2 regions of the Caballeronia sp. Sq4a genome follow, and region 1 is predicted to be linked to the other one. Evidence: riboswitches for the same ligand, from Rfam matches in the RefSeq annotation. Region 1 holds a riboswitch; the other holds the start of a gene.
The links. A riboswitch is a leader RNA that binds a small molecule or an ion and turns the genes downstream of it on or off. The one in region 1 is predicted to bind cobalamin.
Positions count from the first base shown of each region.

Region 2: another riboswitch for cobalamin. It lies ahead of LDZ24_RS02985 (TonB-dependent receptor domain-containing protein); the one in region 1 lies ahead of LDZ24_RS17270 (cobalamin biosynthesis protein).

Region 1 is NZ_CP084251.1:711,200-723,137, forward strand. It holds gene cobG (precorrin-3B synthase) at 1-39, shown strand, start outside; gene LDZ24_RS17235 (precorrin-8X methylmutase) at 32-658, shown strand; gene LDZ24_RS17240 (precorrin-2 C(20)-methyltransferase) at 655-1,383, shown strand; gene cobJ (precorrin-3B C(17)-methyltransferase) at 1,380-3,023, shown strand; gene LDZ24_RS17250 (VWA domain-containing protein) at 3,002-3,571, opposite strand; gene LDZ24_RS17255 (ATP-binding protein) at 3,685-4,698, opposite strand; gene cobN (cobaltochelatase subunit CobN) at 4,695-8,468, opposite strand; gene cobW (cobalamin biosynthesis protein CobW) at 8,473-9,552, opposite strand; cobalamin riboswitch at 9,678-9,929, opposite strand; cobalamin riboswitch at 9,983-10,231, shown strand; gene LDZ24_RS17270 (cobalamin biosynthesis protein) at 10,244-10,693, shown strand; gene cobO (cob(I)yrinic acid a,c-diamide adenosyltransferase) at 10,702-11,304, shown strand; gene LDZ24_RS17280 (cobyrinate a,c-diamide synthase) at 11,309-11,938, shown strand, end outside.
Region 2 is NZ_CP084250.1:635,985-647,922, reverse strand. It holds gene LDZ24_RS02990 (FecCD family ABC transporter permease) at 1-351, opposite strand, end outside; gene LDZ24_RS02985 (TonB-dependent receptor domain-containing protein) at 387-2,258, opposite strand; cobalamin riboswitch at 2,343-2,638, opposite strand; gene LDZ24_RS02980 (ATPase) at 2,878-3,267, shown strand; gene LDZ24_RS02975 (cell division protein ZapA) at 3,264-3,578, shown strand; RNA gene ssrS (6S RNA) at 3,683-3,865, shown strand; gene LDZ24_RS02965 (EVE domain-containing protein) at 3,958-4,416, shown strand; gene LDZ24_RS02960 (SIMPL domain-containing protein) at 4,496-5,221, shown strand; gene lgt (prolipoprotein diacylglyceryl transferase) at 5,266-6,162, opposite strand; gene LDZ24_RS02950 (LysR family transcriptional regulator) at 6,199-7,155, opposite strand; gene ilvD (dihydroxy-acid dehydratase) at 7,262-8,935, shown strand; gene LDZ24_RS02940 (DUF2486 family protein) at 9,015-9,365, opposite strand; gene LDZ24_RS02935 (DNA polymerase III subunit chi) at 9,435-9,851, opposite strand; gene LDZ24_RS02930 (leucyl aminopeptidase) at 9,859-11,400, opposite strand; gene lptF (LPS export ABC transporter permease LptF) at 11,561-11,938, shown strand, end outside.

The DNA of each region.
Region 1 (11,938 bases):
GCGGCCGCGTGGCTCGCCCGGAGCCATGCCGATGCTTGACTATATCCGCGACGGCGCCGAGATTTATCGCCAGTCTTTCGCGACGATCCGCGCCGAAGCGAACCTGAGCGCCATTCCGCCCGACCTCGAAAAGCTCGCCGTGCGGCTGATTCACGCGTGCGGCATGGTCGATATCGTCGACGATCTGCGCTTCTCTCCCGGCGCGGGCGACGCGGGACGCACGGCTCTCGCAGCCGGCGCGCCGATACTCTGCGATGCCCGCATGGTCGCCCACGGCATCACGGAGGCGCGTCTTCCGGCCGGTAACCGCATCATCTGCACGCTCGGCGATCCGTCCGTGCCCGAGCGCGCCCGCGCGATGCGCAACACGCGTTCTGCCGCTGCGCTCGAACTCTGGCGGCCGCATCTGCAAGGCGCGGTTGTCGCGATAGGCAACGCGCCTACCGCGCTCTTTCATCTGCTCGACATGCTCGATGCCGGCGCGCCGAAGCCCGCGCTCATTCTCGGCTTCCCAGTCGGTTTCATCGGCGCGGCGGAATCGAAGGCGATGCTCGCAGCCGACAGCCGCGGCGTGCCCTTCGTCGCATTACACGGACGACGCGGCGGCAGCGCGATGGCCGCCGCCGCAGTCAATGCACTTGCTTCGGAGAACGAATGATGAGCGGACGCCTGTATGGTCTCGGCGTCGGTCCAGGCGACCCCGAACTCATTACCGTGAAAGCGCTGCGGCTTCTGAAGTCCGCGCCGGTGGTCGCGTATTTCGTCGCGAAGGGCAAGAAGGGCAACGCGTTCGGCATCATCGAAGCGCATCTCGACGACGCGCAGACACGCCTGCCGCTCGTGTATCCGGTGACGACCGAAGCGCTCGAACCGCCGCTGTGCTACGAGACGATCATCAGCGCGTTCTACGACGAAGCCGCGCTCGCCATTGCGGATCATCTCGAAGCGGGCCGCGATGTGGCCGTGATCTGCGAAGGCGATCCCTTCTTCTACGGTTCGTACATGTATCTGCACGACCGTCTCGCCGGACGTTTCGATGCGCATGTCGTGCCCGGCGTATGTTCGATGCTGGGCGGCGTGTCCGTGCTCGGCGTGCCGCTCGTTTATCGCAATCAGAGTCTCTGCGTGCTGTCCGGCGTGCTGCCGGAAGACGAGTTGAAGTGCAAGCTCGAAGCATCCGATGCTGCCGTCGTGATGAAGCTCGGCCGCAACTTCGACAAAGTGCGGCGCGTGCTCACCGATCTGGGGCTGGACAAGCGCGCGCTCTATGTCGAGCGCGCGACGATGGCGAATCAACGGATCGTGCCGCTCGATGAAGTGGATCCGATGGCGTCGCCCTATTTCTCGCTGCTCGTCGTGCCGGGGAAGAAATGGCAGGCATGAACGCGGCGTCATCGATCGCGATCGTCGTGCTCGGCGAAAGCGCGCTTCCTGTCGCGCGCCGCATTCAGGCGCGTTATCCGGGGTCGCTCGTGCATGGTCTCGCCAACCGGGTTCATGCCGATATCGCCTACGACGATTTCGGCGCGCACGTGCGAGCGCTCTATCTGGCAGCCACGCCTATCGTCGCGCTGTGCGCGGCTGGCATCGTCATTCGCTCGCTCGCGCCTTGTCTCACGAACAAATGCGCGGAGCCGGCAGTGCTCGCGGTCGCGCAGGATGGCAGCGCCGTCGTGCCGCTGCTCGGTGGCACGAGCGGCGTGAATGTGCTCGCGCGCGAGATCGGCGCGGCGCTCGATATCACGCCCGCGATCACGACGAGCGGCGAACTGCGCTTCGGCATGTGCCTGCTCGCGCCGCCCGATGGCTACGCGCTGGCGGATATGGAGCGCGGCAAGCGTTTCGTGTCCGATCTGCTCGCGGGCGAAACCACGCGCGTGGAAGGCCATGCACCGTGGCTCAATCAGGCCGACTTGCCCCGCGCAGAGGACGCGCGCCTTGCCGTGCGCATCACGCCGCATGTGATGAACGACGAGAGCAGTCTCGTGATTCATCCGCGTTGCGTGGCCGCGTGGATCGAAGCGCAGGACGATGCGACTGCTGATCGCGTTCAGCATGCATTGCGCGAGCACGGGCTCTCGCCGCTTGCGCTTGCCGCGCTGGTCGCACCGACAGAAAGCATGACGTTCGATGCGCTCAGCGATGCTGCCAACGCGCTCAACGTGCCCCTTCGCTTCAGCAGCGAACAGCCGCCTAATGACGCGCTTCGCGCGAACGGAATCGCGCTGAGCGTGGGCCACGCGCCTCTCGACGTGGAGTCCATCGGTCGCGCGCGTGGCACGTTGACCGTCATCGGTCTAGGCCCCGGCAGCGCAGACTTGATGACGCCTGCCGCACAAGCCGCGCTCGCTTCCGCGCACGACGTTCTCGGCTATGAAACGTACGTGCGCATGGCCGGCCCGTTTCGCGCAGACCAGCGCATCCACATGACGGATAACCGCGAGGAGTTGCAGCGCGCACGACATGCGTTCGAACTCGCGAGCGAAGGGCGAAAGGTCGTGGTCGTATCGTCGGGCGATCCCGGCGTCTTCGCGATGGCTGCCGCCGTGCTCGAAGCGCTCGACGAGGGATGGGCAACGCATGCCGAATGGGCCGCCGTGAAACTCGCTATCGTGCCGGGCGTGTCCGCGTCGCTCGCAACGGCCGCGCGCGCGGGCGCGCCGCTCGGCCATGACTTCTGCGTGCTGTCGCTATCGGACAACCTCAAGCCCTGGGACGTGATCGAGCATCGCATCCGGCATGCAAGCGAAGCGGATCTCGTGATGGCGTTCTATAACCCGCTATCCAAGGCGCGACCGTGGCAGTTCGATCGCGCAATCGACATCGTGCGCGAGTATCGCGACGCGGCTACGCCCGTCGTGCTCGGCCGCGATGTGGGACGTCCGGCAGAAACGATGCGCGTCGTGACGCTCGGCGAATTGCACGGCGGTCTCGTCGATATGCGAACGATGGTGATCGTCGGGTCGTCTAAGACGCGCGTGATCGGCGACGGCGAATGGGTCTATACGCCTCGCTCGTATTGAAGCGATTCGGCGGGTATATGCTGCGCGCGCCAGTCGAGCGCCAGCGCGTGCGCCCCGCCGACCCGCACGCGTCCTTCCTCGAAATCCACCACGACGATACGGTCCGCAAGCGCGGGCGCCGCGGGCCGCTCGTTCGTGCGTCCATCGCTCAACAGCCACAGCCAGCGGCGTTGCGAAGGCTTGCGACGCGCGGCTCGCGCAAGCACGGTCGATGCCGTCGCTAATCCGAGCGTGAGCGGCGTGCCGCCTCCGCCGCCAATCGGCGCGATCCAGCGGTCATTGAACCAATGCGCCGTTCCCGGCTGACGACGCACTTCCGCGCGTCCCCCGCCGAAGCACACCAGCGCGACCTCCGCGCGTTCGCGATACGCGCGGTCGAACAGCGCGATCAGCAAGCCCTTCGCGCGCGCGAGGCGTTCGCCGCCGAGCATCGAGCCGGAGCAATCGAGCACGAAGCAATGCAGCGCGGATGCTTCGCCTTGGCCGCGTCGATAGCGCAAGTGACCGGCATCGAAGCGTGCGTTGCGTTTGGCGCGCAGCGTCGCCATCCAGTCGACCGATGCAGTAGCGAGCCCTTCACGCCCATGTTCTCGCCCACGCGAACGCGCCTCCTGCCATCGAAGACGATGCGCGTTCGCATCGGCGTCGGGCCTTCGATGGCTCAGGCTTTTTTTGCGGCGAGCGGCCTGACCTGCTTGACCTTCGCGATGCCGACGGGCTCCGGCGGCATGTAGCCCCAGTCGCCGCCTTGCGGGGTATTCGCGCTGCCTTCCGGGCGCGATGATTCGCGCGATGTTTCACGATTTGGCGCCTCAGGCTCGCGCCGGCGATGCCGCAATACCGCATCGGCCACGCAATCAACATGCTTCGTTTCGACGTATTCCGCGCCTTCGAGCGCCGCGAGCGCACGCGCCGCGCGCAGCATCACGAGATCGGCTCGCAGGCCATCGACGTTGGCTGCAATGCACAGCTCGCTCACATGCGCATGCACGACGTCATCGAAATCGAACTGGTCGAGTGCCGCGCGCGCCGCTTCGATGCGTTCGGCGAGCGCCGCCTGATTATCCGCATGCTGCGCGCGAAATGCTTCGGCATCCGAATCGAATGCGAGTCGCGCCTTGACGATCCGCTGGCGCACGTTGGCGTCGAAGCAGTTCGCGAGTTCGACGGCAAGCCCGAAGCGATCCAGCAATTGCGGGCGCAGTTCCCCCTCCTCCGGATTCATCGTTCCGATCAGCACGAACCGCGCGTCATGCCGATGCGATATCCCGTCGCGTTCGATGATATTCACGCCGCTCGCTGCCACGTCGAGCAGTTGATCGACGAGAGGATTCGGCAGCAGGTTCACTTCGTCGACATACAGGACGCCGCGATGCGCTTTTGCGAGCAAGCCCGGCGAGAACTTCACGCCGCCATCGCGCAACGCGCTTTGAATATCGAGCGTGCCGATGAGTTGCTCCTCGCTCGCGCCGAGCGGCAAGGTGACGAGTTTTCCTTCCGGCAAGAGTTCAGCGAGCGCGCGCGCCGCCGTGGATTTCGCCGTGCCGCGCGGCCCGCTCACGAGCACGCCTCCCAATGACGGATCGACAGCCGCGAGCAGCAACGCCTGTTGCAACGGCGCTTGCCCGACGAGCGCGGTGAAAGGAAACGCGGGGAAAAATGAGGTTTCGTTCAAGTCTGTCGGCCTTCGAGTTGCTGCTCGACATCGAGCAGATGCTGCGTCACGGACTGCCGATAGGCGCCGGGTTCCTGCCACAGCCCGCGCTGCATCGCTTCGAGCAGGCGCTCGCAGATCGACTGGAGCGCGTGCGGGTTGTGCCGCGCGATGAATTCGCGCGTACCGGCATCGTTCACGTAGGCATCCGTGACCAGCGCATATTGATGATCGGAGACGACGCGCGCGGTGGCATCGTAACCGAAGAGATAATCGACCGTCGCGGCGAGTTCCGACGCGCCTTTGTAGCCATGCCGCTTCACGCCGTCGATCCACTTGGGATTGACCACGCGCGAGCGCACGACACGCGCGATCTCTTCGTTCAGCGTGCGCATGCGCGGCGCGGCGGGGTTGCTGTGATCCGCGTTGTACGCCTGCGGCTGCACGCCCGACAAGTAACGCACGGCCGCGATCATTCCGCCCTGAAACTGGTGATAGTCGTTCGAATCCAGCAAGTCGTGCTCGCGGTTATCCTGATTCTGAAGCACCACATCGAGTGTCGAGAGCCGCGCGCCGAAGGTAGACCGGGCTTCGGCGCCGTCGACGGCTTGCGAATAGGCATAGCCGCCCGTGCTTTGATAAGCGGCGGACAGGTCGGCATCGGTTTCCCATTGCTTCAGGTCGATGAGTTCTTGCAAGCCCGCGCCGTACGCGCCCGGCTTCGTGCTGAACACGCGCCAGCCGGCACGCAGCCGAGCTTCCTTGGCATCGACGCCGCGTCCAATCAACTCGTCGCGCTCACGCAAAATACGCGCGCGAATCGGATTGACGTCTTCCGGCTCGTCTTCGAGGTCCGCTATGGCCTGCACGGCCGCATCGAACAGATGCATGAGATTCGCGAACGCATCACGGAAAAAGCCGGATACGCGCAGGGTAACGTCGATGCGCGGCCGGTTGAAGATGGAGATCGGCAGAATCTCGAAGTCGGTGACGCGATGGCTGCCCGCCGCCCATTTCGGCCGCACGCCGATGAGCGCGAATGCCTGCGCGATGTCGTCGCCGCCGGTGCGCATGGTGGCCGTGCCCCACACGGACAGACCGATGGCACGCGGAAAATCGCCGTGGTCCTGCACGTGCCGCTCGACGAGCAAGTTCGCGGACTTGAGCCCGAGCGACCAGGCGGCTTGCGTCGGCAATGCGCGCGTATCGACCGAATAGAAGTTACGCCCCGTCGGCAGCACGTCGGGTCTGCCGCGCGATGGCGAACCGCTCGGCCCCGGCGGAACGAAGCGGCCCTCGAGACCGCGCTTAAGTTGCAGTGACTCTTGCGGTCCGCATGCATCGAGCCGCGCGAGCACATCGCCATGTAAGCGCGCGAGCACGCGTTCCGTATGCAAACCGGGCGCGGCCGCTTCGCCTTCGAGAAGTTGCATGGCGAGGCATTCCAGCCGCTCCCGCGTGTCGCCGTGATGACGCCAGGGAGCATCACTCATCGACTGCAATGCCTGCGGACGCGGTCCCTGCCACGACGCGGCCCAGTCGGCGTCGAGCGGATCGAAGTCATCGCCTAATTGCAGATCGCGCGCGAGCGCGGTGATGAGGCTGGCGTTCGCGCCCTGACCGTCGCCGATCGGAAAACGCCCGAGCGCAAGCAGCGTATCGCGCCGCTGCACGCCTTGCGGAGACACGCCGAAAACATGGAGTCCATCGCGAATCTGCGCTTCTTTCAGCTCGCACAGATACGCATCGGCGCGCGTGAGCAACGCGTCTTCGCCCGATGTATCGCGCGGGGCATCGAGGCCGAGCTCTTCGTGCAGCTTGTTCTCGACGATGCTCGCGAGTATGGACTTGCGCAACAGCTTCGCGCGCCGAACGTCGACCATCAATGCTTCGTAGTACTCATCGACTTGCCGTTCGAGGTCTTGCAGCGGACCGTAGTTCTCGGCGCGCGTGAGCGGCGGCATCAGATGATCGATGATGACCGCTTGCGCCCGCCGCTTGGCCTGACTGCCCTCGCCCGGATCATTGACGATAAACGGATAAAGATGCGGCATCGGCCCGAGAATCAGATCAGGCCAGCACGATGCCGACAGCGCGACGCTCTTGCCCGGCAGCCATTCCAGATTGCCGTGTTTGCCGACATGCACGAGCGCGTCCGCGTTGAAGCGCATGCGCAGCCAGAAATAGAACGCGAGATAGGAGTGCGGCGGGACAAGTTCGGCATCGTGATAGCTCGCGTAGTCGTTACGCTCGCGCGACCGCGACGGCTGAATGCCGACGAACACTTCGCCGCAGCGATAGCCCGCGATCATGAAGCGGCCGCGCCTCAATGTAGGATCGTCTTGCGGCGCGCCCCAGGTCTTTTCGAGCGCGGCGCGTGCATCGGCGGGCAACGCGCGATAAGCGTCGAGATAGTCGTCGAGCGAAAGGCTTTGCAACGCCGGTCGCATATCGCGAACCACGGGATCGTTCGTCACGCCTTGCGTCAATGCGGCGATGAGCGCGTCGCCGCTCTCCGGCAATTCGCCCACGCGATAGCCTTCGCGGGCGAGCATCGACAGGATGCCGACCGCGGATGCCGGCGTATCGAGTCCCACGCCGTTGCCGATGCGCCCTTCGCTCGCCGGATAGTTGGCGAGCACGAGCGCAATGCGCTTCTCGTGGTTAGGCGTATGCCGCAGCTTGCACCAGCGGCGGCTCAACTCGGCGACGAAGCGAACGCGTTCGGCATCGGCCTGATAACGGACCACGTCCACTTGCGTCTGCGCGCAGTGATACGCGAGTCCCTTGAAGCTGACCGCGCGCGTGATGATGCGGCCATCGACCTCGGGCAGCGCGACATGCATCGCTACATCGCGCGAGTTGAGGCCGTGGTTGTCCTTTTCCCAGTCTTCGCGATTGCCGCCGCTCAGTATCACTTGCAGCACGGGCGCATCGCCCGCAATGTCGAAGTCTTCGCTTTCGCCGATCACGCTCGCTGCAAACGCAGTCGTGTTCAATACGAGCGATGCGCGATGCTCCATGCACAAGCGCGCGATCACTTCGCGGCTCACGTTTTCCTTGAGGGAAGCAATCGCGATCGGCAGCGGATTCAGCCCTTCCTTTTCAAGCGCTTCGATGAGCGCATCGAATACAGCGGTGTTGCCCGCCTGCAGATGCGCGCGATAAAACAGGATCGCGACGACGGGCGCGCCGTCGGTCCAGCGCGCGCGCCAGTCGTCGATTGCGGCGATGTCGCGCTCGGGATGATAGATGGCCACGGCAGGCAGCGGACGCGGCGCTTGCGGCGCGCGACCGAAGCCGAACGCGTGATAACCGATCGCGCGCAGGAATTCCTCGGCATTGCCCGCGCCGCCTTCGCGCAGATAGCGTGACAACTCTCGGCAGAACGCGGCATCCGCGGTACTTTTGCTGATCAGATTCGGGTCTTCGGTGAGATCGCCCGAGAACATGGCGAGCATCTGCTTCTCGCGCTCGGCGAGCGCCACGATTCGCTCGATGCCATAAGGCCAGTACGATTCACCGCCGAGATGATCGACGATGACGACGCGTGCATGACGCAATACATCGTCGACATAGAAGTCGACCGATGCGGGCTGGCGCAGAAACGATTGATTCGCGAGCCGCACCTCGGGAAAGCCCGGCTCCAGACGCGGAAACACGCTTGCAAGCAGCGCGAGCGTGGTATCGGCCGAACTTAGCACGACGATCGGTGCGCGCGTCTGCTCGATACGCATGACGCCTGCTGCGTCATCGACGAAACCTCCGGGCGTCGTGCGTAACAGATGCATTGCGTCAGGCCTGCGCGAGCGCGTTCGCCAGCGCCGCGTTCAACGCTGCTTGCAAGGTTGGACCATCGAGGTCTTCTCCGATCAGCACGAAGCGGCTCGCGGCTTCGCCTTCGTTCCAGCGCCGGTCGAAATAGCTGTCGAAACGCCGGCCCACGCCTTGCACCACGAGACGCATGCCCGCGCCCGGCAGCGCGGCAAACCCTTTCACGCGATAGATCGTGTGGCTCTCCACGAGCGCCTGCAACGCCGCAATGGCCTGTTCGCGCGATTCCACTTGTCCTTCGACGACGACCGAATCGAATTCGTCATGGTGATGGTCCACGTGGCCTTCATCGTCGGCAGAACCGTGATGATCGTGGCGAAGATGAATGCTGTCCTCGGACGCCGATTGCAGACCGAGCAGCGCATGCAGATCGAGCTTGCCCATTTGCGCGGGCACGACCTTCACTTGCGGCGGAATCTCGGGCCGCACGAGTGCCTCCACGCGGCGCAGTGCGTCGGCGTCCATGAGGTCGGTCTTGTTGACGATCACGAGATCAGCCGAAGACAGTTGATCTTCGAATAGCTCGTGCAACGGCGATTCGTGATCGAGATTCGGATCGGCCTTGCGTTGCGCATCGACCGCTGCGGGGTTCGCGGCGAACTGTCCGCTTGCGGCGGCAGGACCATCGACCACCGTGATCACGGCATCCACCGTGAACGCATTCTTGATCGACGGCCAGTTGAATGCCTGCACGAGCGGCTTGGGCAACGCGAGGCCCGACGTCTCGATCAACACATGATCGATGCGCTCTCGGCGTTCCAGCAACTGCTCCATCACCGGATAGAACTCTTCCTGCACCGTGCAACACAGGCACCCGTTAGCGAGCTCATAGAGATTGCGCTCGGAGGACCCGGCTTCGTCGTCGCAACCGATGCCGCAACCCTTCAGGATTTCCCCGTCTATGCCGAGCTCGCCGAATTCATTCACGATGACAGCAAGGCGCAAGCCCTGCGCATTCGACATGATGTGGCGCATCAAGGTGGTCTTGCCGCTGCCGAGAAAGCCGGTCACGACCGTGACGGGTATCTTGCGGGTTTGCATCGTCGCTCCGTGGCTCGTGTGTGCGTGCGTCGTGCGTGCGTCGCGCGAGGAAGGTATCGCCGGCGAGATCTGCGGGAAAAAGCGCACGACTGATGGATCATGGACCATGCCGCATCCCCGCGGCGTGAACCCTGCGAAAGTCTGGCCGGTATCCGGGCTTGCGACCTCGTTGCGCAGCCTTCCTGCCATGTACCGACAGTGGCTTCGTGCGCAACGCGCGATATCGTATTTGCCGATACCGCCGGTCGCTTACCGTTGCGGGGGCAGCGCAGGTTGGCGCGCGTCCGTTCACATGATGAACGCATCCGCTTCCTGCTTCCCGTTTAACTGCATGCGAAAGAAGCTCGCACGCGGGCACCAGAACTGCGTGAAGTCTAGGCTGCCTGCGAAAGAGCGTCAAGGAAGCCGGCGCCGAAACCGGTGCATGTGGTATCGTTGGCGCGCGACTGGTGCTCGCGCGTTCACACGAAACGCGCAGTTAAACGGGAAACAGGAAGCGGCGTCTTCACGATCATGCAAGCGCTCGCCAACCTGTGCTGTCCCCGCAACGGTACGCGACCGGCGGTATCGGCTTGCATGATATCGCGCATGGCGCACACGGCCACTGCCCGTTCACGGTGGGAAGGCTGCGCGATGACGGACGCAAGCCCGGATACCGGCCAGCGCAGGGGACGAAGCGCATCTCGCCATCATGATGCCTTCGCCGAACGCCGCCATCCGCGAGGGACGCATGCGCGGCGCACGCATTCCGTCCATTCGTTCGATGATGCTTCCTTGCGTGAGCCGACGCCATCTCGCCGTCGGCATCGGCTGCAAACGCGGCGTAAGCGCCGATGCGATAGAAGCGGCCGTGCTTCGTGCGCTTCATGCGCTTGGTGCGCTTCAAGCACCGGAACTCACGTTCGCGCACATCGCGGTGGTCGCGAGCATCGACATCAAACACGACGAAGCCGGCTTGCGTGTTTTCTGCGAGCGTCATGCCCTGCCATTGCGCCTTTATCGCGCGGACGAGCTCGCGCACATGCCCGCCGAGGGCGTGTGCGAGCCTAGCGCGCTGCTTGCGAGCGAGGGCGGAGAGCTTGTGGTGCCGAAGATGATCGACGGTCATGTGACCGTCGCCATAGCAACGAAGAAAGCCTGAAAGAGCCCATGAAAACCGATACGGAATCGCATCTGCGCATGACGCAGCGTCGCAAGGAAGGCCACGAAAAGAAGCAGGCCGCCGCCGATCACGAGAAGGGTCTCCTGATCGTCAACACAGGCAATGGCAAGGGCAAGACCACGGCCGCTTTCGGCATGGCGGTGCGCGTGCTCGGGCATGGCATGAAGCTCGGCGTCGTTCAATTCATCAAAGGCGCGCTGCATACGTCAGAACGCGATTTTCTGAGCGCGGTCGCCAATTGCGATTTCGTGACGATGGGCGACGGCTATACATGGAACACGCAAAACCGCGAGGCCGACATGGCGACCGCGCGCAAAGGCTGGAACGAAGCGCGGCGCATGATCGAGAGCGGCGAATATCAAATGGTCGTGCTCGATGAGCTCAACGCCGTGCTCAAGTACGAGTACTTGCCGCTCGACGAAGTGCTCGATGTGCTGAAGGCGCGTCCCGCGATGCTGCATGTGGTCGTGACGGGCCGTCATGCGCCGGATGCGCTCGTCGAACTGGCCGACCTCGTCACGGAGATGCGGCTCGTGAAGCATCCGTATCGCGAGCAGGGCGTCAAGGCGCAACGTGGCGTCGAGTACTGAACTCATGCCCTCCTGCCCCGCACTCTTCATCGGCGCGAGCGCGTCGCATCAAGGCAAGACCACGGTGACGGCCGCGCTTGCGCGTCATCATGCGCGGCGTGGCCTGCGCGTGCGCGTATTCAAGACCGGTCCCGATTTTCTCGATCCGATGATTCTCGAACGCGCATGCGGATCGCCCGTCTATTCGCTGCATCTGTCGATGGTCGGTCTCGACGCATGCCGCGCGTTGCTCGCAGAGGCCGCGCGCGAAGCCGATCTGATCCTGATCGAAGGCGTCATGGGTCTCTTCGACGGCACGCCGAGCAGCGCCGACCTCGCTGCCGCGTTCAACGTGCCGGTGCTCGCGGTGATCGGCGCGCATGGCATGGCGCAGACGTTCGGCGCAATCGCGTTCGGATTGGCGCGTTATCGCGCGGACGTGCCGTTCCATGGCGTGCTAGCCAACCGCGTTGCATCGGCGCGGCATGCGCAGATGTTGGCCGAAGCCATCCCCGATGGACTGCGCTATTGCGGGCATCTTTCGAATGCAGAGGACATCGCGCTGCCCGAGCGTCACCTGGGCTTGACGCAAGCGCAGGAAGTGGCGGGACTGGATGCGCGTCTCGATCGCGCCGCCGATGCCATTGCCGCTACC
Region 2 (11,938 bases), on a different replicon from region 1:
GCCCCACCACGGCATCGACGCGAGCATCGCGGAAAGCGCGAACGCCGCCGCGCCGCCGGATACACCGAGCACGTACGGTTCGGCGAGCGGATTGCGCAGCAGCACTTGCAGCAGCGCGCCGGCGAGCGCGAGCAGCGCGCCCGACGCGAAGCCCGCGAGCGCGCGCGGCAATCGCAGGTTCAGCACGATCTCATCGGCGATATCGGGCGTGGCCGCATGCGCATGCAGCAGCGCGGCGATGGCGCGCGATGGCGGCAGCGCGACGCTTCCGAGCGCTAGCGACGCCGCCAGCACGCCAAGAGCCGCCGCCGCGAGCGCGAGCCAGATCGCGGTGGCGCGCGTTGCGTGCATCGCCTTCATCGGGCGGCGCGCGTCAGCGGCGTGGCTCACGACGGATGCCAGCCGACCGTGACGTAAGCGCCGCGACGCGGCGTGTTGTACGAGTAAGCCAGTTCATAGTTGCGGTCGAACAGGTTATCGATGCGCGCATTCACGTACCACGACTTCGTGATGTCGTATTGCGCCGAAAGATTGACGACGCCGTAGCCCGCGAGCGTCGAATCGTAGTCGCTGCGCGCGCCGCTCACGATCCATTCGCCGCCCACGCGCCAGCGCCCGATCGAGCGATGCGCCGACAGCGACGCGAAGCGCCGCGCGCGACGCGTCAACTCTTCGTGATTCGTCTCGTCGACCGGATTCTGAAACGTCACACTCGCGCGCACGTCGGTTGCGCCCACGTGCCCCGCCCACGATCCCTCGACGCCCTGCACCTTCGCGCGCCCGACGTTCTGCGCGGTGTAGAAGCCGCTGCTGTCGCCCACGTAGTCGATCAGATTCGAATAGCGCGTCTCGAACGCCGTCACGCGCACCACGCCGATCTTGTCCGATGCGTACTGCAACGCGGCCTCGGCCGAATGGCTGCGCTCAGGCTGTATCGACGGATTGCCGCTGAACGGATAGTAGAGATCGTCGAAGCTCGGCGCGCGAAACGCCGCCGCGTAGCTCGCGCTCGCGCGCCAGTGCGAATCGAAGTTGTACGCGTAGCCCAGATAGTAGCTGTTCGCGCCGCCGAAGTCGGAATACTGGTCGCGGCGCACGTTGGCCTGCACTTCGCTCGGACCGAAGCGGCCGACATAGCCCGCGAAGACGGAGTTCACATGCCGGTCGGGCGCGCTGAACTGATCGGAGTCGAGCGATTGGTCGAGATGCTCGTAGCCGAATACGAGCTTGTGCGCCTCGGTGAGCCGAAAGTCGTTCTGCCACAGATACTGATGGTTCTCCGAGTCGAAGCGGCTCGTGTAGACGCCGTTGTGCTCGATGTTCGCGCGGTCTTGCCCCTGCGCGACGGTGAAGTGCGTCGTCCAGTTGTCGGTCAGCTTGCCGTTCGCGAACACCGACGCCGAGCGCACGCGATCATGCGATTCGTTGAGATCGGTCGGCACGCCGTAGGGATCGTCGAAGCTGTTCACGCCGTTCGATTGCAGAAAGCGCACGCCTGCGTCCCACTTGTCGCTGAACTTGTGGCGCAGCGTCGCGGCGACGCTTTCGTTCAGATAACCGTTCGCGTTCGGATTCGCGGCGGGCGCGCGCGCGGGATCGATCGACGAGAAGCCGTCGGTCTTCTCGCGCGACACGTTCAGGCTGAACGTGGTGCGGCCATCGGCATCGAGCGCGCCGTCGACGCCCGCCGACTGCCGCTGCGTGTGATAGCTGCCGTATTCGGCTTCGAAGTGAAAGCGCGGCGGATGTGCTTCGCCCTCCTTCGTGAAAATCTGCACGACGCCGCCGATTGCATTCGATCCATACAGCGCCGACACGTTGCCGTTGACCACTTCCACGCGGCCGGTCTGATCGAGCATCAGTTGCGACAACTGCGCCGCGCCGAGCGAGACCGATTCGACGCGCACGCCGTCGATCAGCACCAGTGATTGCGTCGACGACGCGCCGCGTATGAAGACGCCCGAGGTCGCGCCCGGCCCGCCGTTGCGCGTGATCTGCACGCCGGGCGCAAGCGCGATGAGCCCGAGCACATCGTTTGCATTGCTGTCGGCGATGTCTTGCGCGTCGAAGAGCGTTGCCTGCGGGATGGAATCGGCGAGCCGTTGCGCGCCGCGCGTCGCCGTGACGACGACGGGCGCGAGTGTCTGCGACGGAGAATCGGAATCGGCGTGCGCGGCCTGGACAAGCGGCGCACTCGCGGCGGCGCACATCACGACGCGCGCCGCGCGACGAATGAGGCCGGACGAAGGCAAAAGCATGTGTGGAGCGTTCCCGTTGGAGACTGGCGCGTGCCCCGCTCCCCGCGAGGTCTGTGCGCGACGCGCGCGCCGTCTTGCAAGGCATCGGCGCGCTGGACGATTGGCCGGTATCCGGGCTGGCGACGCATCGTCCCGCCTTCCCACGCATGAAAGCGCAGTGGCGCCGACACGTTTCTTGCAGTCGCGTCTCTGATGGCGAACGACCACGGAGCAACACGAAGAAACGCGCGAGGGACGACTTGCAACTTGCGTTGCGGTCGCTTACCGTTGCGGGGGCAGCACAGGTTGGCGAGCCGCGCGAGGCGAGACGACGCTTCCTGTTTCCCGTTTGACTGCGCCGCAAGAAAGGCGGCGCGAGCACCAAAAGTGCGGCAAGTGTAGGAGCGCGCATGGGGGCCGTCAAGAAGGCGCGCGCCCCGTCATCGCGAGGCTTGAGCGACGAGCGAGCGACGAGCAAGCGTCGTCAGCCGCGCATCCGAGTGCGTCACGCGCGGCCATTCCGCACATGAATACGCGGCGATGCGCGCAAGATCGCGTGTTGTTACGTCTCGAAACGAGACAATTATCGGAAGCACCGTTGAACCGCGCTAAAATGCCAGGTCTTTAGAGGACGCAGCACATGCTCAACGAACTCGAATCACTGTCAGGGAACATCGGCCGGCTGATCAAGATCAGCGAGCGCCACAATCAGGCGCGTCTCGCGCTCGAAGCACAAATCGAACAGCTGCGCGCCGATTACGCCAGCGTTCAGGCCGAACTCGCGCAGGTTCGCCACGAGCGCGACACGCTGCAAGGCGAACGCGATTCGCTGTCCGCGAAGATCGACGACGCGCAAGTGCGCCTCAACGCGATCCTCGAAAAGCTGCCGCGCGGCAAAGCGCATCATGCCGAAAGCGACAATCAGCTCGATCTTCTGAACGCCGAATCCAGCGCGTCGCGCGAAGCGCAGCACGAACATGCGCACGCGGAAGAAGTGCACGGCGAGCATCATCAAGGAGAGAAGGCATGACGACCACGCAGATCGAAGTATCCATTCTCGGCCAGCAGTATCGCCTCGCGTGCTCGCCGGAAACCGAGGCCGCGCTGCGCGAAGCCGTGGCCCGCGTCGATGCCGAAATGAACAAGGTACGCAACGCAAGCAGCGTGCGCGGCACGGACCGCATCGCGGTAATGGCCGCGCTTTCGCTGGCGTCCGAATTGCTCAAGCTGCAGGAAAGCGTGCGCCACGGCGAAGCGTTCCCCGCCGAGGAAATCCGCCGCACCATGCATTCGATGAACGAGCAGCTCGGCGCTGTCATTGCGCAATATGAAGCGCACTGACGGTCATGCGCTGATCTAATCAGCGTCGCGATATCCATCAAAAAAAGATACCGCGAGAAACGCAGGCAAGGGCTGCAAGGACCAAACGTTTGGTGTACAGTGAGGTCTCCCTGCCTGGTACGCCAAGGTCATATATTCCTTGAACCAATGCTACATTGGCACGGTTGCGGAACGTTGCAGCACGGGCGCGCGCGTCACTCTGTCTGATGTACCCGAAGTGTTGCTTACCGCGACCAATCTTGAACCCAGGTTCAGGATGCCGGCCTAGCGGCTGAGGCGGGGACCTTATTTCTGGAAGCACGAACGGCATCGGTTCTTACCGGTGCCGTTTTTGTTTGCATCGCCCAAAACCGCACGCACACTCCTTCACGCCGAACTCATGCGCTACTGGCTGATGAAGTCCGAACCGGACGAAGCGAGCATCGATCATCTCGCGCACGCGCCCAAGAAGACGCTGCCGTGGACCGGCGTGCGCAACTATCAGGCTCGCAACTTCATGCGCGACCAGATGCAAATCGGCGACGGCGTGCTCTTCTACCATTCGAGTTGCCCCGAGCCCGGTATCGCGGGAATCGCGAAGGTCTGCTCGACGGCGTATCCCGACCCCACGCAGTTCGATCCCAAGAGCGCCTACTACGATCCCAAATCCAAGCAGGACACGCCGCGCTGGATGCTCGTCGATGTGCGCTTCGTGAAGAAGACGCGGCTCATTCCGCTCGCCGAACTTCGCGAGCACGCGGAACTCGCCGGCATGCAAGTGCTCGCGCGCGGCAACCGGCTGTCGATCACGCCGGTCACCGAGGACGAATGGCGCTTTATTACCGAACGCCTCGTCTAGAGCAGGAACTAAGGGCTGGAGGCCGACGCCTAAGTGCGGTCGCGAATCACGCGACGCCTTGCGTTGGAGTCCTTCGATGATGAACAAGAAAACCGCCGCCGCCCTCGCCCTCGCGATGTCGAGCGCCACTCTCGCCTATTCCGCCTCGGCCGCTGCGCAGACGGTCATCGCCAATCCGCAGCCCGCGGGCGTGCTCTCGCTTTCGGCGCAGGCGAGCGCGCAGGTGCCGCAGGATGTGGTCACCATCACGCTCTTTTACGAGCAGGAAGCCGCCGATCCTTCCTCGCTCACCGCGACGCTCAATCAGCGCGCCGAAGCCGCATTGCGCGAAGCGAAGGGTGTCGATGGCGTGACCGCGAAAAGCGGCTCGTTCACGGTGTATCCGTCCACCGACCGCGACGGCAAGATATCCGCATGGCGCGGACGCACGGAGATCGTGCTCGAATCGCACGACTTCGCGGCGGCCTCGAAGCTCGCGGGCAAGATGAGTTCGTCGATGCAAGTTGGCAACGTCACGTTTTCGCTGTCGCCGGAAGCGCAGCGCGCCGCGGAGCAGAAGCTCTCGACGCAGGCCATCGATTCGTTCCGCAAGCAGGCGCAAGCCGCCTCGCAGGCGTTCGGCTACAGCAGCTATTCGATTCGCGAGGTGAACATCGGGCATAGCGGCGTGGCGCCGCGCCCGGTGATGATGATGCAATCGCGCGCCATGGGCGCGGATGCCAAGATGGCCGCGCCGATGGCGCTCGAAGCCGGCACGACGACGGTGACCGTCGATGTATCCGGCTCGGTGCAGATGGGCCGCTGATCGGCCGAGGTCAAGCGGGACCGCAAGCGCGGCCCCGCGCGAGATCACGCCGCGTTCGCCGCCACGCGACGATGCCGCTTGTACGCCCACACCATCATGATGACGCCGGCGACGATCATCGGCAGCGAAAGCCACTGGCCCATCGAAAGGCCGAGCGCGAGCAGGCCGAGATAGTCGTCCGGTTCGCGGGCGAATTCGACCGTGAAGCGCGCGAGCCCATAGCCGATCAGAAAGAGCGCGGAAATGGCGCCGACCGGGCGCGGCTTGCGCGAGAACGTCCAGATCACGATGAACAGCACGATGCCTTCCAGCGCAATCTCATACAACTGCGACGGATGGCGCGGCAGCATGTGATAACGCTGGAAGATCTCCATCAGATGCCACTTGGCGTCGAGTTGCGGGTTCTTCGCGAGCCAGATGGCGTCGTCGTTCGTCGAGTTTTGGAACAGCATCGCCCAGGGCGCGGCAGGATCGGTCACGCGGCCCCACAGTTCGCCGTTGATGAAGTTGCCGAGACGCCCCGCCGCGAGGCCGAGCGGCACCATCGGCGCGACGAAATCGGTCACTTGCAGCCACGTGCGTTTGCGCTGGTACGCGAACAGCACCATCGCGAAGGTCACGCCGAGAAAGCCGCCGTGAAACGACATGCCGCCTTCCCAGACCTTGAAGATATCGAGCGGATGCGCCGCGTAATAGCTCGCCTTGTAAAACAGCACATAGCCGATGCGCCCGCCGAGGATCGTGCCGAGCACGCCGTAGAACAGCATGTCGTCGATGTCCTTCGCGCTCCAGCCTTGAGCGGCCACGAACGGCAGCCGTAGCCGCAGCCGTCCGATGACGATGGCGGAAATGAACGCGACCAGATACATGAGGCCGTACCAGCGCACGGCGAGCGGTCCGAGATGAATCGCGACGGGATCGAAATTGGGGTGAATGAGCATCGTAGAGTTCTAGAGCCAAGCGAAGTCAGGCACGAATCATAAAGCAGAGACGGCGGCGGCCCGCGCGCGCACGATCTCGATGAAGCCGGCGAGCACCGGGCTCACCTCGGCCGCGCGCCACACGAGTCCAGTTTCGACGACGGGCGCATCCGCCACCGGCCGCAGCGGACGATACACCACGCCCGTGCGCCGCAAATGCCGCAGCGACTGCGGCACGAGCGCGACGCCCATGCCGGCGGACACGAGGCTCACGATGGTCTGCATCTGGATCGCCTCCTGCCCGATGCGCGGCGTGAGTCCCGCCGCGCCGTAGCAGCCCATAATGATGTCATACAAACCCGGCGCGAGACGCCTCGGAAACACGACGAGCGGCGCGGCGGCGAGATCGCGCAGATCGACGGGCGTGTCGGCCCATTCGGCCGTGCCCTGCTGCAATTGCTCGGCGGCGTCCGAGGACATGGCGACGACGAGCGGCTCGCGGGCAATCGCGAGATACGACAGCGACATCGCGTGGCGCGGCGGCAGCGGCGGAATGACGAGCCCCGCGTCCACGCGCCCGGCGACGAGTTCTTCGATCTGCACGTCGCTCGTCGCTTCGGTCAGTTGCAACCGCACGCCGGGATAGCGCGCGCCGAAATCGCGCAGCAGCGCGGGCAACAAGCCGTAGTCAGCGGTGGATACGAACGCGAGCGACAGCACGCCCGCCTCGCCGCGCGAAAGCGACTGCGCGAGCGGGCGTAGCGCATCGGCGGCGGCGAGAATGCGCCGCACTTCCGGCAGCAGATCCTTGCCGACCGGCGTCAATTCGACCGTGCGCTTCGTGCGCGCGAACAGCGCGACGCCGAGCGCGTCTTCGAGCGCGCGAATCGCCTGCGAAAGCGGCGGCTGCGTCATCGCGAGACGCGCGGCGGCGCGGCCGAAATGCATCTCTTCGGCCACGGTCACGAAATAGCGCAGCAGACGCAGTTCGATCGGCGCGTTTCGCTCGTCCATCAATATCTTCTCCGACCTAATAGACCTTGAATAATATATTGGACAGATACAAGCCGACGCTGCATTCTTGCGCCACTAGACAAAAGAATCTTCAAGGAGCCCCAACATGGCCTTCAATCGCCGCTCGAAAAACGTGACGCAGGGCGTCGCGCGTTCGCCCAATCGTTCGATGTACTACGCCCTCGGCTACAAGGAAGAGGATTTCGACAATCCGATGATCGGCGTCGCCAACGGCCACTCGACGATCACGCCGTGTAACGCCGGCCTGCAGCGCCTCGCCGATGCCGCCATCGCGGCGATCAAGCAGTCGAACGCTAATCCGCAGGTGTTCGGCACGCCGACGATCTCCGACGGCATGTCGATGGGCACCGAAGGCATGAAGTACTCGCTGGTGTCGCGCGAAGTGATCGCGGACTGTATCGAGACGGCCGTGCAGGGCCAGTGGATGGACGGCGTCGTCGTGATCGGCGGCTGCGACAAGAACATGCCGGGCGGCATGATCGGTCTCGCGCGCATGAACGTGCCGGGCATCTACGTCTACGGCGGCACCATTCGTCCGGGCAACTGGAAGGGCAAGGACCTGACCATCGTGTCGTCGTTCGAGGCGGTCGGCGAGTTCACGGCGGGGCGCATGTCGGAAGAAGACTTCAAGGGCGTCGAGAAGAACGCGTGCCCGTCCACCGGCTCCTGCGGCGGCATGTACACGGCCAACACCATGAGCTCGTCGTTCGAGGCGCTCGGCATGTCGCTCCTGTATTCGTCGACGATGGCGAACCCCGACGACGAGAAAGTGGACTCCGCCGCCGAATCGGCGCGCGTGCTCGTCGAAGCCGTGAAGAAGGACCTGAAGCCGCGCGACATCATCACGAAGAAGTCGATCGAGAACGCGGTCGCGCTCATCATGGCCACGGGCGGCTCGACCAACGCCGTGCTGCACTATCTCGCTATCGCGCACGCGGCGGAAGTGGAATGGAGCATCGACGACTTCGAGCGCATGCGCAAGAAAGTGCCGGTCATCTGCGATCTGAAGCCTTCGGGCCAGTATGTCGCGACGGACCTGCACAAGGCCGGCGGCATTCCGCAAGTGATGAAGATCCTGCTCGACGCGGGCCTGATGCACGGTGACTGCATCACGATCACGGGCCGCACGCTCGCGGAAGAACTCAAGGACGTGCCGAGCAAGCCGCGCGCGGATCAAAAGGTGATTTTCCCGATCGAGCAGGCGCTCTACAAGGAAGGCCACCTCGCCATTCTGCGCGGCAATCTTGCGGAAGACGGCGCGGTCGCGAAGATCACGGGCCTCAAGAACCCGGTGATCACCGGCCCGGCGCGCGTGTTCGACGACGAGCAAACCGCGATGGAAGCGATTCTCGCCGACAAGATCAAGGCCGGCGATGTCGTCGTGCTGCGCTATCTTGGCCCGCAGGGCGGCCCGGGCATGCCCGAGATGCTGGCGCCGACGTCGGCGATCATCGGCAAGGGGCTGGGCGAATCGGTCGGGCTCATCACCGACGGGCGTTTTTCCGGCGGAACGTGGGGCATGGTGGTCGGCCACGTCGCGCCCGAAGCGTACGCGGGAGGCACGATCGGACTGGTGCAGGAAGGCGACTCCATCACCATCGACGCGCACAAGCTGCTGCTTCAACTGAACGTGGACGACGCGGAAATCGCGCGCCGCCGCGCCGCCTGGAAGAAGCCCGCGCCGAAGTACACGCGCGGCGTGCTGGCAAAGTTCGCGGCGCTGGCGCTCCCGGCGAATCGTGGGGCGGTGACGGGCTGAAGCTGATCGACAGTCTTCGCTAATTAAAGCAAAAGGGGCGCTCGATGCGCCCCTTTTGTCGTTCCCGGCAACGCGAGACTCAGCCGCCCCGCTGCCGCTGCAACTCTTCCTCGACCGCAACGGCCACCCACTCGCGCATCTTGCTTTCGAGCGCCAGCGACACTTCGCGCGTGATCTCCTGCACCATCTTCGCCGAATGCTCGCGCAGCACGTCCTGACAACGCGCCTCGATGATCGCGCGGGCATCGCCGGTCAGAAACTGCGTGACACGGCCTTGCAGCCGCTCGCCGACGCGTTGCGCCTCGTAAGCGGCCGCCGCGTCGTTGACGCCCGGGGCGCGCGCGAACTCCGGCTTGCCGGGCACGACGACATCGGTGAGAACGGGAATGGACGAATCGAACGATTCGGGCGTGTGCGTGTTGTCGGTCATGATGTCGGATGGTCTCTCAGTGGTCTCCACCGCCGATGCTAACGCGGCGCGAGGTTACGCACTGTTCGCTCAACCGCCTTGTCTGTGCGTTTCGATGGCGTAGCCGCGATCGCGATAGAAGCGAAAGCGCTCGCGCCCCGCCGCGAGTTCGTCGGCGTCGTCGCCGATGATTTCCACCAGACGCTCGAAGCGCGCGAACTGCGCGGGCACCGGCGCGCCCAGATTCACGAGCACCTGATGATGCGGCACGTCGTCGAGATCGGCGGCGAGGACGACCGGCGTTTCCTGCGCGAGCGCGCTCTTCGCCATGCAATGCGGCACGAACTCGAGCGGCGCGAAGGTCCACAACTGTTCGTCGAACGCGGCGAGGCGCGCCGGGTCCGCGAGCACGACGACCGAGCGCCCGCTCGCATACGCCTTGCGCGCGAGGCGGCAGGCATAGGCGAGCGGATCGCCGACGTTCGTGTGAAAGTCGATGCGCGTCATGGCGCGATCACTGCCCCGCGCGGTCGATCAGGAACTGCGAGAGGAGCGGCACCGGACGGCCCGTCGCGCCCTTCGCCGCCCCGCTCTTCCACGCGGTCCCGGCGATATCCAGATGCGCCCACGGATAGTTCTGCGCGAAGCGCGACAGGAAGCACGCCGCCGTCACGCTGCCCGCCGGACGCCCGCCGATGTTCGCGACATCCGCGAAATTCGACTTCAGCTGATCCTGATATTCCTCGTCGAGCGGCAGACGCCATGCCGGATCGACCGCCTCGCGCGATGCGTCGAGCAGCTCGCCCGCGAGCGCGTCGTCTTTCGAGAAGAGGCCCGTGTTGTGATGGCCGAGCGCGATGATGCACGCGCCCGTCAGCGTGGCGATGTCGATCACCGCAGCCGGCTTGAAGCGCTCCGCGTAGGTGAGCGCGTCGCACAGAATGAGGCGGCCTTCGGCGTCCGTGTTCAGCACTTCGATGGTCGTGCCGTTCATTGCGGTGACGATGTCGCCCGGCTTCAGCGCATTGCCCGCGGGCATGTTCTCGCACGTCGGCACGATGCCAATCACGTTCAGCTTCAGGCCCATTTCCGCGACCGCGCGCAGCGTGCCGAAGACCGAGCCCGCGCCGCACATGTCGTACTTCATCTCGTCCATCGCCTCCCCGGGCTTGATCGAGATGCCGCCCGAGTCGAACGTGATGCCCTTGCCGACGAGCACGATCGGCGCGTTCTTGTTCTTGCCCTTGCCCGATTCGCTCGATGCCGCGCCCGCGCCCTGATACTGCATGACGATGAACTGCGGCGGCTGCACCGAGCCCTTCGCCACGGAAAGGAACGAGCCCATGTTGAGCGCTTCGATCTGCTTGAGGCCGAGCACGTCTACTTTCAGCTTCCAGTCGCGGCCGAGCTGCTTCGCGGTTTGGCCCAGATAGGTCGGCGTGCAGACGTTGGGCGGCAGATTGCCGAGATCGCGCGTCAGGTCCATGCCGTTCGCGATCGCGACGCTCTGCTTGATCGCGATGCGGCCGGCTTTCTCGTCCGCCGGGTCGATGCTGAAGACGATCTTCTTCAGCGAGCGCGCGCCGTTTTCGGGCTTGCTCTTCATCTGCGTGAACTTGTAGGTGAGCTCGCGCAGCGCGAGGATGGCGGCGCGCACCGCCCAGTCGCCGCTGCGCTCCTGGATAGGCAGTTGCGCGAGCGTGAAGGTGACTTGCGCGATCTTCGTGCCGAGAATGACGCGCCACGCCGCGCGCACGGCTTCGCCATACGCTTTCTGATTGAAGGCGTCCTGCTTGCCGAGGCCGACGAGCAGCACGCGCGCCGCGCCGATGCCCGTGACTTCCGGCACCAGCAGCGTGGTGCCCGCGCGACCGCTCATGTCGCCTGCCTTCACAATGCGCGAAATCAAGCCCTTCGTCGCGAGATCCAAGGCGAGGGCCGCGCCCGAGAGCGTCTGTGCTTCGAAGACGCCGAGCACCACGACATCGGCCTTTCCGGTCAGGAAACCATTTGACTCGCCTTTGCTCCAATCACAGGCTTTTATGCTAAAGTCCATCGCGCTTATCCTCGGTAAAATCCAGGCTGAAGGATGAAAGCCGCAATTATCCGCTATTTTTACCGCGGCGGTCACAGGCTCGCGGCGCCGGGGAACGAAGCTGCGTTTCCCGGGTCAGTCAACGCGTAGCCGCATCGCCGCCGGCCTCAAGCAGAAATCAATGATCTTCGAACGCTCCCTGCAGCGCGAACTCGCGTATACGGCCGGCGCCGTATTCATGGTGCTGCTCACGATCATGCTCACGACGATGATGATCCGCATCGTCGGCTTCGCGGCGCAAGGTCAGGTCGACCCGCGCGATGTCGTCGTGCTGATCGGGCTCACCGTCATCGGCTATCTCGCCGTCATGCTGATCGTGACGCTCTTCGTCTCGATTCTTTTCGTGCTCACGCGCTGGTATCGCGATTCGGAGATGGTGGTGTGGCTCGCCTCGGGCGTGAGCCAGACGCAGCTCATCAAGCCGATCGCCGTGTTCTCCACGCCGATCATCATTCTCATCATCTTCTTCGCGTTCATCGGCTGGCCGTGGTCGAACCAG